DNA from 3 places in the Micromonospora sp. SYSU B005 genome. Region 3 is predicted to be linked to each of the others. Evidence: riboswitches for the same ligand, from Rfam matches in the RefSeq annotation. Region 3 holds a riboswitch; each other region holds the start of a gene.

What was found. A riboswitch is a leader RNA that binds a small molecule or an ion and turns the genes downstream of it on or off. The one in region 3 is predicted to bind cyclic di-AMP.
Region 1: it holds a riboswitch for cyclic di-AMP, as region 3 does, so the genes downstream of both, SM452_RS24505 (C40 family peptidase) here and SM452_RS25610 (coiled-coil domain-containing protein) in region 3, are expected to answer to the same signal.
Region 2: it holds a riboswitch for cyclic di-AMP, as region 3 does, so the genes downstream of both, SM452_RS26610 (coiled-coil domain-containing protein) here and SM452_RS25610 (coiled-coil domain-containing protein) in region 3, are expected to answer to the same signal.

The regions. Positions count from the first base shown of each region.
Region 1 is NZ_JAXCFU010000013.1:22,120-27,202, reverse strand. It holds gene SM452_RS24510 (N-acetylmuramoyl-L-alanine amidase) at 49-2,082, opposite strand; cyclic di-AMP (ydaO/yuaA leader) riboswitch at 2,321-2,455, shown strand; gene SM452_RS24505 (C40 family peptidase) at 2,469-3,503, shown strand; gene dcd (dCTP deaminase) at 3,576-4,154, opposite strand; gene SM452_RS24495 (pyridoxamine 5'-phosphate oxidase family protein) at 4,233-4,778, shown strand; gene SM452_RS24490 (zinc metalloprotease) at 4,847-5,083, opposite strand, start outside.
Region 2 is NZ_JAXCFU010000016.1:58,293-63,375, reverse strand. It holds gene SM452_RS26620 (helix-turn-helix transcriptional regulator) at 1-10, opposite strand, end outside; gene SM452_RS26615 (carbonic anhydrase) at 178-831, shown strand; gene SM452_RS26610 (coiled-coil domain-containing protein) at 889-1,917, opposite strand; cyclic di-AMP (ydaO/yuaA leader) riboswitch at 1,922-2,052, opposite strand; gene SM452_RS26605 (YibE/F family protein) at 2,207-3,481, opposite strand; gene SM452_RS26600 (SHOCT domain-containing protein) at 3,646-3,855, opposite strand; gene SM452_RS26595 (metal-sensitive transcriptional regulator) at 3,981-4,280, opposite strand; gene SM452_RS26590 (heavy-metal-associated domain-containing protein) at 4,361-4,567, shown strand; gene SM452_RS26585 (hypothetical protein) at 4,604-5,083, shown strand, end outside.
Region 3 is NZ_JAXCFU010000014.1:92,908-97,990, forward strand. It holds gene SM452_RS25600 (STAS domain-containing protein) at 260-619, shown strand; gene SM452_RS25605 (SRPBCC family protein) at 721-1,173, shown strand; gene SM452_RS25610 (coiled-coil domain-containing protein) at 1,198-2,277, opposite strand; cyclic di-AMP (ydaO/yuaA leader) riboswitch at 2,282-2,412, opposite strand; gene SM452_RS25615 (cation diffusion facilitator family transporter) at 2,557-3,471, opposite strand; gene SM452_RS25620 (HelD family protein) at 3,563-5,083, opposite strand, start outside.

The sequences.
Region 1 (5,083 bases), on a different contig from region 3:
GGCCCCCGGTCCACGCGGACCGGGGGCCTTCCCGTGTGCGGTGCCGGGTCAGCGCGGCGTGCCGACCGGGGACGGCAGGACCAGCACGTCGTCCAGGTTCACGAACATGATCCGGTGACCGAACTGGACCTGCACGTAGCGGTTCTTGCCGCGGACCACGGTCCGGTCACCCGGGGCCGAACCGTCGAACGAGACCGCCCGGTAGTACTCGCCGGGCAGCACCCCGCCCACCGCGTACCGCTGGCCGGCGGCGAACGTGTACTGGAGCGGCGAGATGGTCTGGTACGGGATGGTGTCCGGGTAGGCGGCCTGCTCCGGGTAGGCCCGCCCGTACACCGGGATGGTGGCCTTGCCGGGCCGCGGGGTCACCACGAAGCCGGTGGCCCACTTGGCGGTCGGCGCGGAGGCCGGGTTGAGGAACCACGCCTTCTGGCCGAGGTACCAGATCGCCGTCCAGTCACCCTGGCGGCCGGCGAGCGCGTACGTCTGGCCGGCGGAGGCGCGGGCGCCGTGGTCGGAGATGTACATGGTGTCCGGCGTACCGTCCGGGCGCAGCCCGAGGTCGTTGACGAGCGGGGCGTCCGGGCTCGGCGCGGTCCGCAGGATCACCGCGGAGGAACCCCGCGACGGGCACGGCTCGGCCGGCGGCCGGGGCGTCGGGACACCGGGCGGCTGCTGGTTGCAGCCGGTGAACGCCGGCCGGTTGGTGGCGAAGTCCGGGTCGATGGTGACCAGGCCGGTACGGGGCGTGCCGGTGCTGCGGAACGGCGCCTTCATCAGGTCGAAGTAGTGCGACCAGTCCCAGTACGGTCCCGGGTCCCAGTGCATGCCGCCCACGTTGGCGGCGGTGATGCCGGGCACGTTGTCGTGACCGATGATGTGCTGCCGGTCCATCGGGATGCCGAGCTTCAGCGCGAGGTGCCGCACCAGCTTGGCGGAGGTGCGGTACATCGCCTCGGTGTACCAGGTGCCCTGACCGGCGAAGCCCTCGTGCTCCAGGCCGATGGACTTGGCGTTGACGTACCAGTTGCCGGCGTGCCAGCCGACGTCCTTGGTCTTGATGTGCTGGGCGATGTAGCCGTCCACCGAGCGCAGCGTGTAGTGCCAGCCCAGGTAGTCGGCCCGCTTCACCAGGTCGACGCTCGGGCCGAAGTAGCCCTCGGTGTCGTGGATGACGATGTACTCGATCTTCTGCTGCTTCGGCCGGTCGCCCAGGTCGTGGTTGCCGTAGTCGCCCGGGTCGTTGCTGAGCTGCTCGTACGGCGCGGGGATCCACTCGCAGGCCAGCCGCACCGGGCACTCCAGCCCGTCCGGCCGCTCGGCGTTGCGCAGGCCGAGGCGGGCCAGCCGGGACCGGTCCGGCGTCGCGGCGGTGGCGGCGAGCGTGACCCGCTGGCCGTCGTCGGTGGTCCGGCTGGCGCCCTGGCCGAGCTGGTCGTAGACCTCGTCGGCGAAGGCCGCCGCGGCGTCCGAGGTGTCCGCGCCGGAGTACCGGGCCACCGCGGCGTACCAGGCCGCCGGGTCGGTGCCGGCGCCGACCGGCCCGCCCAGAGCCTTCTGGTACGACGCCAGCAGCGCCGCGCCACCGCGGATGTTCGCGGCCGGGTCGGTGCGCAGCGTGCCCGCGTCGAGCCCGGTGAGCGCGGCGGCGGCGTCGAGCGTCTGGAGCGAGGCGGGCGGCAGCGGGGTCTCCCGCTCCGGCGCGGCGGCGGTGGCCGGGTCGAGCTTCAGCGGCCGGGAGTCGTCGCCGCGCGGGTCCTCGTCCTCGTCGACGTGGGCGCTGCCCGGCATGGCGAGGATGTGCGCGGCGTCGGTCAGGTGCATCGGGCCGTAGCCGCCGCTGGTGCTCGGCTGCCCGGGGTGGGTGTCCCAGCGGGACTCCAGATAGGAGACGCCGAGCAGCACGTTCTGCGGCACGCCGTACTCGGCCGCCGCGGCGGCGTATTGTTGTTGCCTGTCGCTCGCGGGCGCGGACGTGTCCGGCGCGGCGGTCACCGGGCCGGTCGTCGCCAGCGCGGTGGCTGTCGCCACTGCGGCGGCGAGCAGTATCCGTCTGCCCGACGGCGGGGCGGAGAGGTGCATCGAACCTCCTGGACAGGGATGGGGGTCACTGCGTCTCCACCCTCACTCCGCACACCCACGGGGGTCAATACCTTTCCAGTGAGTAATCAGCCTTGAAAGAAAATTTCACCTCCGACCTGGGTGCGGCCCGTCATCGCGTACGGAGTGTCACAGCGCTGGAAGTTGCGGATCGATAACGGTGGTCCCTACTCTGGTGAATCGTCGGCCGCACGTCTCACCGTCCAACCCGGTCGGTGACGGTCCGACACCGCCGAGTCGCCTCCGGGCGAGCCGGGGAACCAGGTACCTGGGGTGAATCCGCAGCGATGCGGTAGGGCGGCTCCCTTCCCGCCCGAATCCGTCAGCTAACCCGGTAGGCGGTACGGAAGAAGGAGTACGGACGCCCGGTGGCACTCCATGCCCCGCGGCCGTCGTCGAGCCGGTCGGTCGACCGGTCCACGGCTGTGCCGCGTACCCGCTGGTCCCGCTTCACCACAGCCCTCGCCGCCCTCGTCGGCACCGCAGTCGTCCTGACCGGCGGCGCCACGGCGGCACACGCCGAACCCTCGGTCGCCGAGATCGAGGCCCAGATCGACCGCGACTGGAACAAGCTCGAACCGGTCATCGAACAGGTGAACGCCGTACGCGAGCAGCTCGCCGCGCGGCGCAAGCAGGCCGACGTGCTCGGCCGGCAGATCGCACCCCTCCAGGCCCGGGTGGACGCCGCACTCGGTCAGGTCGGCGGGCTCGCCGCCGACGCCTACAAGGGCGACAACCTCTCCACAGTGAACGCGCTGCTGGGCAGCCGCTCACCCGGTGACCTGGTCACCGGCCTGGAACTGCTCGACCGCTTCGCGCACCGCCAGCACGAGCAGGTGCGCTCCGTGGCCGCGCTGCGCGACGAGCTGGCGGCGAAGAAGAAGCCGCTGGACGAGATGATCGCCGGGCTGGCGCGTACCGAGGCCCAGCTCGCGGCGAAGAAGAAGCAGATCGACGCCGAGATCGCCAAGTTGGAGAAGCTGCGGCTCAAGGTGTACGGCAAGGGCGGCGGCGGCCCGCTGCGCCCGGCGCCGTGCCCGGCCGGCTACCCCGGCGGCCCGGCCGGTGCGGCGGTCAAGTTCGCCTGCGCCCAGATCGGCAAGATCTACGTCTGGGGCGCGGCCGGGCCGGACCACTTCGACTGCTCGGGCCTCACCATGGCGGCTTGGGCCAAGGGCGGCGTCTCGCTGCCGCACAGCGCACGCCAGCAGCACGGCGTGACGAAGCGGATCAGCCGGGCCGAGCTGCGCGCCGGTGACCTCGTCTTCTACTACGGCGACCTGCACCACGTGGCGATGTACGTGGGCGACGGCTGGGTGGTACACGCCTCCCAGTCCGGCAAGCCGATCACCATGAAGCGGGTCGACGACGGCGACATCAACAGCTACGGCCGTCCCGGCTGAGGTGTAAGGAAGGGCCCCCCTCTTAACGCCTCCGGTAGAGGAGGGGGCCCCTATTAACAACTGCGGGCGTCGTCAGCGCGTCGGCCAGGTGCGCCAGCTCTGCCAGGACCGGCTCGGCGTCGGACCGCGCTGCCCCTGGTAACGCGAGCCGTAGACGGCCGAGCCGTACGGGTGCTCGGCCGGCGAGGAGAGCCGGAAGATGCAGAGCTGCCCGATCTTCATGCCCGGCCAGAGCGTGATCGGCAGGTTCGCCACGTTCGACAGCTCCAGCGTGACGTGGCCGGAGAAGCCGGGGTCGATGAAACCTGCTGTCGAGTGCGTCAGCAGCCCCAGCCGCCCCAGGCTCGACTTGCCCTCCAGCCGGCCGGCGAGCTGGTCACCCAGCGAGATCACCTCAAGCGTGGAGGCGAGCACGAACTCGCCCGGGTGCAGCACGAACGGCTGCCCCTCCGGCACCTCCACCATCGACGTCAGGTCGTCCTGCTGCACCGACGGGTCGATGTGTGTGTAGAGGTGGTTGTTGAAGACCCGGAACAGCCGGTCCAGGCGTACGTCGATGCTCGACGGCTGCACCAGCGTGGGCTCGAAGGGCTCCAGCGCGAGCGTGCCGGCCTTGATCTCGGAGATCAGGTCGCGGTCGGAGAGCAGCATCGGAACACCATAGCGACCGGTACGGGTGACCTGCGTGTCGCACTACATCTTCGTACACGTGTTCGATAGAGTGTCCACATGGCTTCCTGGTCCGAATTCGCCGCCGACGAGCCCCGCCTCGCCGACGAGATCCGCCTCCTGATGCAGCAGTACGGGCCGGGCTTCGGCTACCTCGCCACGGTCCGCGCCGACGGTGGCCCCCGGGTCCATCCCGTGTCCCCGGTGATCACCGACGACGGCCTGTGGTGCTTCGTCATCGACTCGCCGAAGCGCCGCGACCTCGAACGCGACGGCCGCTACGCGCTGCACTCGTTCCCGCCGGAGGAGAGCGATGACGAGGCGTACATCGCCGGGCGCGCACGACCGGTGACCGACCCGGCCACTGTGACGCGGCTGGCCCGGATCGCCCGCGCGTCGCCGCAGGGCGACTGGCGGCTGTTCGAGTTCACCGTCGAGGCGGCGATGCTGACCCGGCGTGACCCGGTGGCCCAGCCCGGCGCCGCCCCGCCGCAGGTGCGGGTCTGGCTCGACCCGCGCGGAGCCGAACCGGCCCGGCGGGAGCCGGTGGCCGCGGAGGCCCGGCGCGGCCGGCACGGCTTCGACACCCGCCGTCCGGCCGCCTGACCCGGCCCACGACGAACGGTGCCGGCCCGTCCGAGGACAGGGCCGGCACCGGTACGCGGTACGACAGGTCAGGCTGCGCGGTAGGCGTTCCACGCGGTGAGCATGCGGCTCGCCTGGCCGGCGGTGAACTGGTACATGCAGGAGTCGTACGTGTAGTCCATGAAGTTGGTGATCGGGTCCTTGCCGGCGGTCGAGCAGGTGTCGCGGCCGGTCGGGCACTGGTACGCCGGGGACGCCTCGGCCGGGGTGTCGGAGACGCTGTCGCCCGAGCCGGAGCAGCCGCCCTGGAAGGTGTGGTAGAGGTT
Region 2 (5,083 bases), on a different contig from region 3:
TGGTGGTCATGCTATGGCCACGTCCGCCACCTGCCGAATCGGCGCGGTCCGGGGCGGAGCGGAGACGGGAAAGTATGAAATGCGTATCACGAATCTTGACGGACCCCGAGGGGCGTGTGACCGTGGGTCGCGAGGCCGTTCGGCCTGGTGGTTCCCCAGGTAGACGAGGTGAGGGACATGACGCCGAGCACCCCGGAACAGGCACTTGCCGAGCTGCGTGCCGGTAACCACCGGTTCGTCACGGGCGTCCCGCAGCATCCGAATCAGGACGCCGGGCACCGGGCGGCGGTCGCCGACGGCCAGCACCCGTTCGCGGTGATCGTCGGCTGCTCCGACTCGCGGCTCGCCGCCGAGATCGTCTTCGACCGCGGTCTCGGTGACCTCTTCGTGGTGCGTACCGCCGGGCACACCGCCGGGCCGGAGGTGCTCGGCAGCGTCGAGTACGCCGTCACCGTGCTGGGCACGCCGCTCGTGGTGGTGCTCGGGCACGACTCGTGCGGCGCGGTCCAGGCCGCCCGGGAGGGGGTCCGGACGGGTGCCGCCCCGGCCGGGCACCTGGGCGCGGTGGTGGACGCGGTCTCGCCGAGCCTGCTGCGCGCCGCCCGCCAGGGCGTCGAGGACCTCGACGGCATCATCGACGTCCACATCGCGCAGACCGTGGAGACGCTGCTGGCCCGGTCCGCCGTGCTGGCCGAGCGGGTGGCCGCCGGGCGGTGCACGGTGGTGGGCATGTCGTACCGGCTCGCCGGTGGCGAGGTGCGGACCGTGGCGCAGTCCCCGGCCCCGCTGCCCGCCCCGGCCGCGCCCGCCGACCCGGCGCTGGCGAGCTGACACATTCGGACGCGAAAAGGGGCCGCCCTCGGGCGGCCCCTTTTCGTGGTGTCCGGATCAGAGCAGCGACATGTGGACGTGGTCGGTGTGGTTCGACGGTCCGCTGTAGGAACGCCAGCCGGTGGCCGGGAACCAGATCTGCCGGTTCCAGATGACGTAGTAGATGCCCAGCCGGTCGGCGTTGCGGATCAGGAACGCGGCGACCTCGTTGCCGTACCGGCGGGTGTCGTTGTTGTGCCACGGCGCGAAGCCGCTGTTCTGCAGCGACCAGTCACACGCCTTGCCCTTGGGGTGCTCCCACGGCCCGCCGGACCGGTAGCAGCCCACGAAGCGCTTGAAGCCCGCGCGCCGGACCTCCTTGTACGCGTGCAGCGTGCGCGGCGTGACGCAGCCCGAGGTGGTCGGGTCGTCCTCGCTGCACGACTCGGCCTTCCACCCGCCGTCGGCGGTGCGGCCGGGGGCGATCTTGGCGACCGGTGAGGTGGCGGAGACCAGGCCGCCGGTGAAGCCGAGACCGCCGACGAGCTTCAGCGCGCGCTCGGCCTGCACCTTCTCGCGCTCCATCGCGTTCTTCTGCTTCTCCTGCTCGCGCACCTCGGCGTCGAGCGCGATCTTGGCCTGCTCGGCGCGGGTCTTGACCGCGTTGATGGCGGCCAGGCGCTGCGCGTTGAGGAGGTTCAGCTCGTCCAGGGCGTTGACCCGGCGGACGAACGAGTCGGGGGAGTTGCTCTCCAGCAGCATCGCCATCGCGCCCATCCGGCCGGTCCGGTAGGACTGGGCGGCGAGTTGGTTGACCTGCGGGCTGAGCGCGTCGAGTTCGGCCTGTGCCGTCTTCACCTCGGCCGCCAGCCGCCGCTGGCGGTCCTGGGACTTGGCGAGCTTCGCCTTGGCCTGGAGGAAGTTCCGGTTGGCGGAGTCGATCGCCTCGGTGATGAGCGGCGGATCGCCGTCCTCCTCGTGGCCCGAGGGGGTGCCGGGGGCCGCCGCGGCGGGGGCCGCGGTCGCCGGGTTCGGGCCGGCCAGCACGGCTAGCGAGGCCAGCACGGCCACCACGGGTGTCAGCCAGCGGCGCAGGGGTGCCGTCACAGTGTTCCCTTCCGTCGGCCGCCGACCGGGTTAGCTGACGGGTTCGGGACGGAAGTGGCCCCTACCGCTGTCGCGGATTCACCCCATGTACCTGGTTCCCCGGTTCGCCCGTGGGCGATTGGGCGGCGGCACCGCTGGCGCCGGTGCGCGCCTTCGGCGGTGACCGGCAGCGAGGTTACCTGACAGCACTCGTGAGGATCTACGTCCGGAAGCCGACCAATAGCGAGATTTCGCCGTGGCACACCGTGACCAGCGTCGCGTTTGAATTCGATGGTCACGCTGCGGAGTGTCACCATGCGGCCTCCGTACTCTTCCCGCCGCCGAGCGCCTCCAGCGCGTCGTCCCGTCCGGCCGGCGGCGGGGGCGCGGCGGGCGCCGGCTCCGCGCCGGGCGAGCGCCGCCCGGCGGTGGTCACGATCGCGGCCAGTCCGGTCGTCAGCGGTACGGCGGCGATCAGGCCGAGCGTCGCCACCGCGCTGCGGACGATCTCCTGGGCGAGGAACTCACTGGTGAGGATCTCGCTCACCGGGCGGGAGTCGGCGACCAGCAGGAGCAGCAGCGGCAGCGAGGCGCCGGCGTACGCCAGCACGATGGTGTTGACGGTGGACGCGATGTGGGCCCGGCCGACCCGGGTCGCCGCCCGGTAGAGCTGCCGCCGGGACAGCCCGGGGTTGGCGTGCGCCAGTTCGGTGACGGTGGCCGCCTGGGTGACTGTGACGTCGTCTAGCACGCCCAGCGAGCCGATGATGATGCCGGCCAGAAGCAGTCCGTGCAGGTCCACGTCGCCCTGGAACATGGACAGCGTGGTGGCGTCCTCGCTGCCGAAGCCGGTCAGGTGGGTGGCGGACGTGGCGAGCAGGCCGAGCACGCCGGTGACCACCAGGCTGCCGAGCGTGCCGAGCACCGCGACCGACGTCTGCGCGGTGATCCCGTGGGTCAGGTAGAGCACCACGAACATGATCAACGCAGCGCCCACGATCGCGACGAGCAGCGGCGGCTGGCCGGCGCCGATGCCCGGCAGCACGAAGCCGAGCAGGATGGCGAAGCTGGCCGCCAGGCCGCCGAGCGCGGCGAGCCCGCGCCACCTGCCGAACGCCACGATCGCGGCGGCGAACAGCACCATCAGCCAGATCAGCGGCGTACCGCGCTGGTGCTCGGCGATGTTGTAGGACTTCACCGCCGGGTCGGCCGGGTCGGTCAGCTCGACCAGGACGACCTCGTCGCCGACCGCGACCCGCGGCGCGCCCGGCCCGGCCGGGATCGGCGTCTCGACCTGCCGGCCCGCGTCCGGGCCCTGCTCGGCGGTGACGGTCACGGTGCCGCAGGGGCCACCGCCGCCCTCCGGGGCCTCCGGCGTCGGCGGGCAGGGCTCGGTGACCACCCGGGTCACCGTGCCGTGGTAGCGAGGGACGTCCGCGCCGCCGACCGGCTCCCGGTCCTGCCCGGGCCAGAGCACCAGCGCCGCGATCACGGTGAGCGCGAACAGCGGCACCACCACGGCGACGAGCAGCCGCCGTACGCCCGGCGGCGCGGCGGGTGCGGGGCGGGTGTGGTCGGCACCCATGACGTCTCTCCCAACGGTCGCGGCGACGCCTGGTCCGCCGGACCGGTCTGGTCACCCGGCCGGCGCGGACGTGTCGACCACGTCCGGGTCGTCGCCCGGCCATGGTAGGCAGCCCGGCCGGCCGCTCCCGCACACCGTGGCCGGTGACGCGCGTCCCGCGCGGGTCAGGCCAGGCCGGCCCGGCGCCGCCGGTACTCGTCCTCGTCGATCTCGCCGCGGGCGTACCGCTCGTCCAGGATGCGCCGGGCCGTCGTCGGGCCCAGGTACTGCGGGCCGGTCCACCGCACGGCCGCCCAGACGAGCCCCGCCAGCACGGCGAGCACCAGCAGGGACCAGATCCACATCCAGCCCATCATCGGGCTCTGCCACATCATCGGGCCGCCCTCCGTCCGTCACCGCGGGTCCGCCGGGCCGGCCTGCCCGCCACGTCGACGGTACGTCCGCCCGGGTGCGCCGGCACGGGTCGATGTGCCCTGGCCCGAGGGTCGGAGGTCCCCGCTCAGCCGCGCTTCATCAGGCGGCCGACGGCGGCCATCATCTCGGTCGCCATCTCGTCGGCCCGGCCCTCGGCGGCGCCCTCGTGCATGCAGTGCCGGGCGTGGCCGTCGAGCAGGCCCAGGCCCACCTTGTCCAGCGCCGCCTGGATGGCCGAGATCTGGGTCAGCACGTCGATGCAGTAACGGTCGTCCTCGACCATCTTCTCGATGCCACGGACCTGCCCCTCGATCCGGCGGAGCCGGGCGAGGAGTTGGTCCTTGCTGGCGGTGTAGCCCCGGGTCGGGCTGGACGGCGCGGTCATGAAACCGAGGATAGCGTACCCCTCGGGGGTATGCTAACGTTCGGAACGTACCCCTGGGGGGTATCAGATCGGAGGGCGAGATGGAGACCACCTACCAGGTGAACGGCATGACCTGCGGGCACTGCGTCAACTCGGTGAGCACCGAGCTGAGCGCACTTCCGGGCGTCACCGACGTCCAGGTCGACCTGGCCGGCGGCCGGGTCACCGTCACCAGTCAGAACCCGCTGGACGCGGACGCGGTCCGCGCGGCGGTCGACGAGGCCGGCTACGACCTCGTCGGTGCGTGACGGGTCCGGCGGACCCGCGACAACCGAGGAGACACCATGAACACGGCGACGAAGCTCAGCGGCTTCGCGCTCGGCCTCGTGGCGGTGTTCGGCGCGGCGTACGGGATCGGCAACCTGGCCGATCCCGTCGCCCCGGCCGCCGAGACCCGACACGACGACACCGGCAGCGACCACGGGGCCGGCGATACCGGCCACGGTGACGAGAGCCAGGCGGGCGGCGCCTCCGCGCACCTGCCCGGCGGGCTGCTCGTCTCCGAGCGCGGCTACACGTTCCAGCCCGCCGACGCCCCGGCCGGGCAGTTCGCCTTCCGGATCACCGGCCCGGACGGCGCACCGGTCACCCGCTTCGAGGTGGCCCACGACAAGCGCATGCACCTGATCGTCGCCCGCCGGGACCTGTCCGGGTTCCGGCACGTCCACCCGGAGATGGCCGGCGACGGCACCTGGCGGGTCGCCTCGCCGCTCGGCGGCCCCGGCGTCTGGCGGGCGTTCGCCGACTTCACCCCCGAAGGCGGC
Region 3 (5,083 bases):
CCGGGACCGGTGCCGACGGGACGTGCGTGCGCCAGCTACCCTGGTCGGCGGATCGGCGGGCCCGCCCGGTCGCACGGCTGGCCGCGGCCCGCCGTACAGGGGAAACTGGAACCCGGAGGTCCGGATTGGGTACGCCCAGGTGTGCCCAGTTCGCGAATTGCTCATCCCGGGGGGTGGCGACCGGGCCGTTGGAGGAATACTCTCGGTCGCGGCCCGCGTACTGATGAGGCGCCCGTCATGGGCGAGTGGAGGTGCTCGCGTGAGCCTGTCGATCGTGAAGTCGGTGCGGCCGGGTGGTGTCGTCCAGATCGCGCCCCGTGGGGAGATCGACGTCGACACCGCGTACGAGGTGCGGGAAGCGATCGCCGAGGTGCTCGCGAAGGGCCGTCCCGCGCGAATCGAGCTGAACATGCGGCTCGTCACGTTCATCGACTCGGTCGGTATCAGCGCCATGGTCGCGGGCTTCCAGACCTGCGAGGTCAGCGGCGTCAAGCTCGTGGTCACCGAGCCGAGCCGGTTCGTGCACCGGCAGCTCTGGGTGACCGGCCTGCTCGGCCTGTTCGGCGCGCCCGAGCCGTGGTTCGCCGACGACACCCCCGAGGTGCTGCCCGGCGCCTGAGCGCCGTTCACACCCCCTGCGGCCAGGGGACCTTCTACCCGTTGCCAGTCCGGCGTCGGTACGGGACGATCGTCGCGACGCACGACGGCGAGGGGGCCCGCTTGCAGAGCAGCGACAGCTTCAGCTACACCGTGCAGGCCCGGTGCACCCGGGCCGAAGCGGTGGCCCTGCTGGGTGACCTGAGTCGCCAGGGTGAGCTGCATCCGCTGATCGTCCGGGTCCGGAAGCTGCCGGCCCGGCCGGGCGCGCTGGCCAGCTACGCGATCACCGACCGGCTGCAACTCGGCCCGCTGCACTTCCCGGTCACGTACCAGGCGGACGTGCTCGTCGCGAGCGAGGACGAGGTCGTCACAGTGGCGCGGCAGCAACCCGCGACGACCGTCCGCAACCACACCCGCCTGCGCGACGAGCCGGACGGCACGGTACGCATCGACGTGGAGATCACGCTCACCGCGCCGGCGCCGCTGTTCGGGTACGCGTTCCGCCAGGCCCGGGCAGCTCACCTGGGCCTGGCGGCGCGTCTCGGCGCGACCCTGGAGGGCCGGCCGGCCTGATCCGGCCGACCCTGCAGGGCGTGCTCAGTACACCGACAGGTGCACGTGGTTGGTGTGGTCGCTGGACGGGTCGCCGTTGCCGCCGCTGTACGACTTCCACCCGCTGCTGGGCAGCCAGATCTGCTTGAACCAGATCACGTAGAGCACGGCGAGCGGGTCGGCGTTGCGCACGAAGTACGCGGCCAGGTTGTTGCCGTACGTCCGGTCACCGCCGGAGGCGACGCCGCCGAAGCCGTTCTTCTGCGCGGCGAAGTCGCAGGCCCGCCCCTTCGGATGCTCACCCGAGCCGCTCGGCCGGTGGCACGAGACGTACCTGGTGAAGCCGGCCGCCTTTGCCTGTTGCAGAGCGTGCAGCGTGCGCGGCGTGATGCAGCCGTTCGCCGGCGTCGGGTCGTTGACGCTGCACGACTCCGACGGCCAGGAGCCGTCCGAGTTGCGCGGCGCCGGCTTCGCGTTCTTGCTGGAGGTGCCCTGGACGCTGCCGCCGCCGCTGCTGTTGTTGCGCGAGGCGCGGTCGTTGGCGACCTCCAGGGCGCGCTCGGCCTGTTCCTTGCGCTTGCCCATCACCGTCACCTGCTTGCGCTGCTCGCGGATCTCCCCGTCGAGCTGGGCGCGGGTGCGGGTGGCCTCGTCCCGGGTGGTGATCAGGTCGCGCAGCGTACGGTCCTCGTGCGCGGCGACCTGTTCCAGCGCGGCGGCCCGGTCCATGAAGCCCTCCGGGCTGCTGCTGCCGAGCAGCGCCCCGGCGGTGCCCAGGCGGCCGTTGCGGTACGCCACCGCGGCGATCTCGCCGACCTTGGCGTCGCGTACGGCCAGCTCCGCGCCGACGGTCTTGAGCTGGTCGTTCAGTTGCTTCTGGCGGGTCACCGACCGGTTCAGCGCGGCTTTCGCCTCCAGCCAGCCCTTGCTGGCCGCGTCGAGCTGGGCGCGCAGTTCCGGTGTGCCGCCCTCGTCGTCGCCGCCGGGCGCGGCGGCGAGCAGGCCGGTCACCGGCGCCGCGGAGGCGGGGGAGACCGGAACGGTCGCGACGCCGAGGGTCAGCGTCGCGACGAGCAGGGCCGCCAACCGGGCGGCCGTCCGTCGTACAGGTGCCACTGGGGGCATTCACACGTCCTTCCGTCAACGCCGACCGGGTTAGCTGACGGGTTCGGGACGGAAGATCCCTACCGCTGACGCGGATGCACCCCACGTACGTGGTTCCCCGGCTCGTCCCTGCGGACGATTAGGCGACGGCCGCCCCACCGGGGCCGGGTGGCGTCCGCGGGTGCGGCCGCGACCGAGACTACCGGCGCTGCCCGGGCGCGGCTCCGTCGAGCAACGCCGCTAGGCGGGGCAAAACCGACATAAGACTACATTAGTCACAGTGATTTAAGTGTGTCCTAATCACCACTCGGTCTTGCCGCACACTCCGGCCGACGCTCCGGGTTCGACCTGCAACGTGGCGTGATCGATGGAGAAGTCCTCGTGCAGGGCGGCCCGCGCGGCGGCCAGCACCCCGGCCGGGTCCACGCCCGGGTCGGTGGTCAGGTGTGCCGAGGCCACCTCCATGCCCGAGGTGAGCGTCCAGACGTGCAGGTCGTGCACCTCGGCCACGCCCGGTACGGCGGCCAGGCGGTCGTGCACGGCGGTGACCTGGAGGTGCTCCGGCGCGGCCTGCACCAGGATGCGCAGCGCGGCCCGGCCGAGCCGCCAGGTGCGGGGCAGGATGAACAGGCCGATGCCGACGGCGACCAGCGGATCGGCCCACCACCAGTCGGTCACCGCGATGACCAGCGCGGCGGCGATCACGCCGAGCGAGCCGAGCAGGTCGCCGAGCACCTCCAGGTACGCCCCGCGCAGGTTGATGCTCTCCTTCGACCCGGCGCGCAGCAACGCGAACGCGACGATGTTGGCGAGCAGGCCGAGCACCGCCACCACGAGCATCGGGCCGGCCAGCACCTCCGGCGGCTCGCCGAACCGGCGTACCGCCTCGACCAGGACGTAGATCGCGACGGCGCCGAGCAGCACGGCGTTGGCGAGGGCGGCGAGCACCTCCAGCCGGTAGAGCCCGAACGTGCGCTGCGGGTCGGTGCCGGCGCGGCGGGTGGCGGTGATCGCCGCGAGCGCCATGCCGATGCCGAGGACGTCGGTGAACATGTGCCCGGCGTCGGAGAGCAGCGCCAGCGATCCGGTCGTGAAAGCGGCCACCGCCTCGACCACCATCAGGGCGGCGAGCAGCGCGAAAGCGGCCCAGAGGCGGCCCCGGTGGCGGTGCGCCGCGTTTGTCACCGCGCCGCTGTGGTCATGACCTGCGCCCACGCCAACACCCTCCCTGCCGCGTACCGGCCCGGCCCAATGTATGTTCACATCGCTATGTATGCAAGTGAACTGTGGGTGCCGGCGGGACCGGTCACCCCACCGGGTCGAGCGTGGTCAGACGCTGGGTGGCGCGGGACAGCGCCACGTACAGCGTGCGCACACCCGAGCCCGGGTCGGCCCGGATCTCGCTCGGCGCCACCAGCACCACGCCGTCGTACTCCATGCCCTTGGCCTGCAGGCTGGTCACCACCTGCAGGCGGCCCGCGCCGAGCCCGCCCAGCCAGCCGGCCACCTCGTCCCGGCGCGGCACCGGCGTGATCACGCCGACGGTGCCCTCCACCTGCGCGAGCAGCGCCTCCGCCGCCTCGACGGTGGCCGCCGGCAGGTCGGCGGCGGCCACCGTGCGCTCGACCGGCGGCACGCCGGTGGACCGCACCGCGTCGGGCAGCGGCAGGTCCGGGTAGAGGCGGCGGATCTCCGCCGCCGCCACCGCGAAGATCTCCGCCGAGTTGCGGTAGTTGGTGGTCAGCTCGTAGCGGTGCCGCTTGCGCCGGCCCAGCGCCTGGTCACGGGCCCGGTCCAGCTCCTGCGGGTCGCCGGTCCAGGCGGTCTGCGCCGGGTCACCGACCACCGTCCAGGACGCCAGCCGCCCGCGCCGGCCGACCATCCGCCACTGCATCGGCGAGACGTCCTGCGACTCGTCCACCACCACGTGCGCGTAGTCGCGGTAGTCGTCCGGACGCTCCCGCGCCGCAGCGCGGGCGGCGCGCTGCCGGTCGGCGTACGTGCTCAGCTCGCGCACGCCACCGGCGAGCTGGTACGGGTCGCGCCTGGGCCGGACCCGCTTCACCGGCTTGCCGAGCAGCGCGTCCAGCTCGTCCAGCAGCGCGATGTCGGCCACCGTCAGCCCCTCGGTCGCCAGCGTCCGGTAGGCGTCGCCGAGCAGCCGGATCTCCGCCGAGGAGAGGATCCCCCCGGCGTAGCGGCGCAGCCGGTCCGGGCGGGCCAGCCAGTCCAGCACGTGCCGCGGGTGCAGCCGGGGCCACCACGCCTTGAGGAACTCGCGGAACTCGGGCCGCTCGATGATCTCGTCCTCGAACGCGGGCTGCTCCGGCAGGCGTCCCACCCGCAGCGTGCGGGCCTGCGCGTAGAGCGCGGCGAGCACCGCGTCGAACGCCGCCCGGCGCACCTCGTTGCGGCGCGCCCCACGGGCCAGCGTCCGGTCCCGGATCGCGTCCAGCGCCTGCCGCTCCAGGCGCAGCAGCTCACCCCGGTAGAGCAGGCGCAGCTCGGCGGGGGAGTCCGGCACCGCGTCGCGGACCGCGCGTTCCAGCACCCGGCGCATCCGCAGCGACCCCTTCACCGCCGCCACCTCCGGCGGGTCGGTCCGGGACGCGGACAGCCCGGGGAACAGCGAGCCCAGCGAGTGCAGCGTGGCGGTCTCCTCGCCCAGCGAGGGCAGCACCGAGGCGATGTACTCGACGAACACACCGGACGGGCCGACCACCAGGATGCCGCCGCCGGCGTACCGGGCCCGGTCGGAGTAGAGCAGGTACGCGGCCCGGTGCAGCGCCACCGCCGTCTTCCCGGTACCGGGGCCGCCGGAGACGAT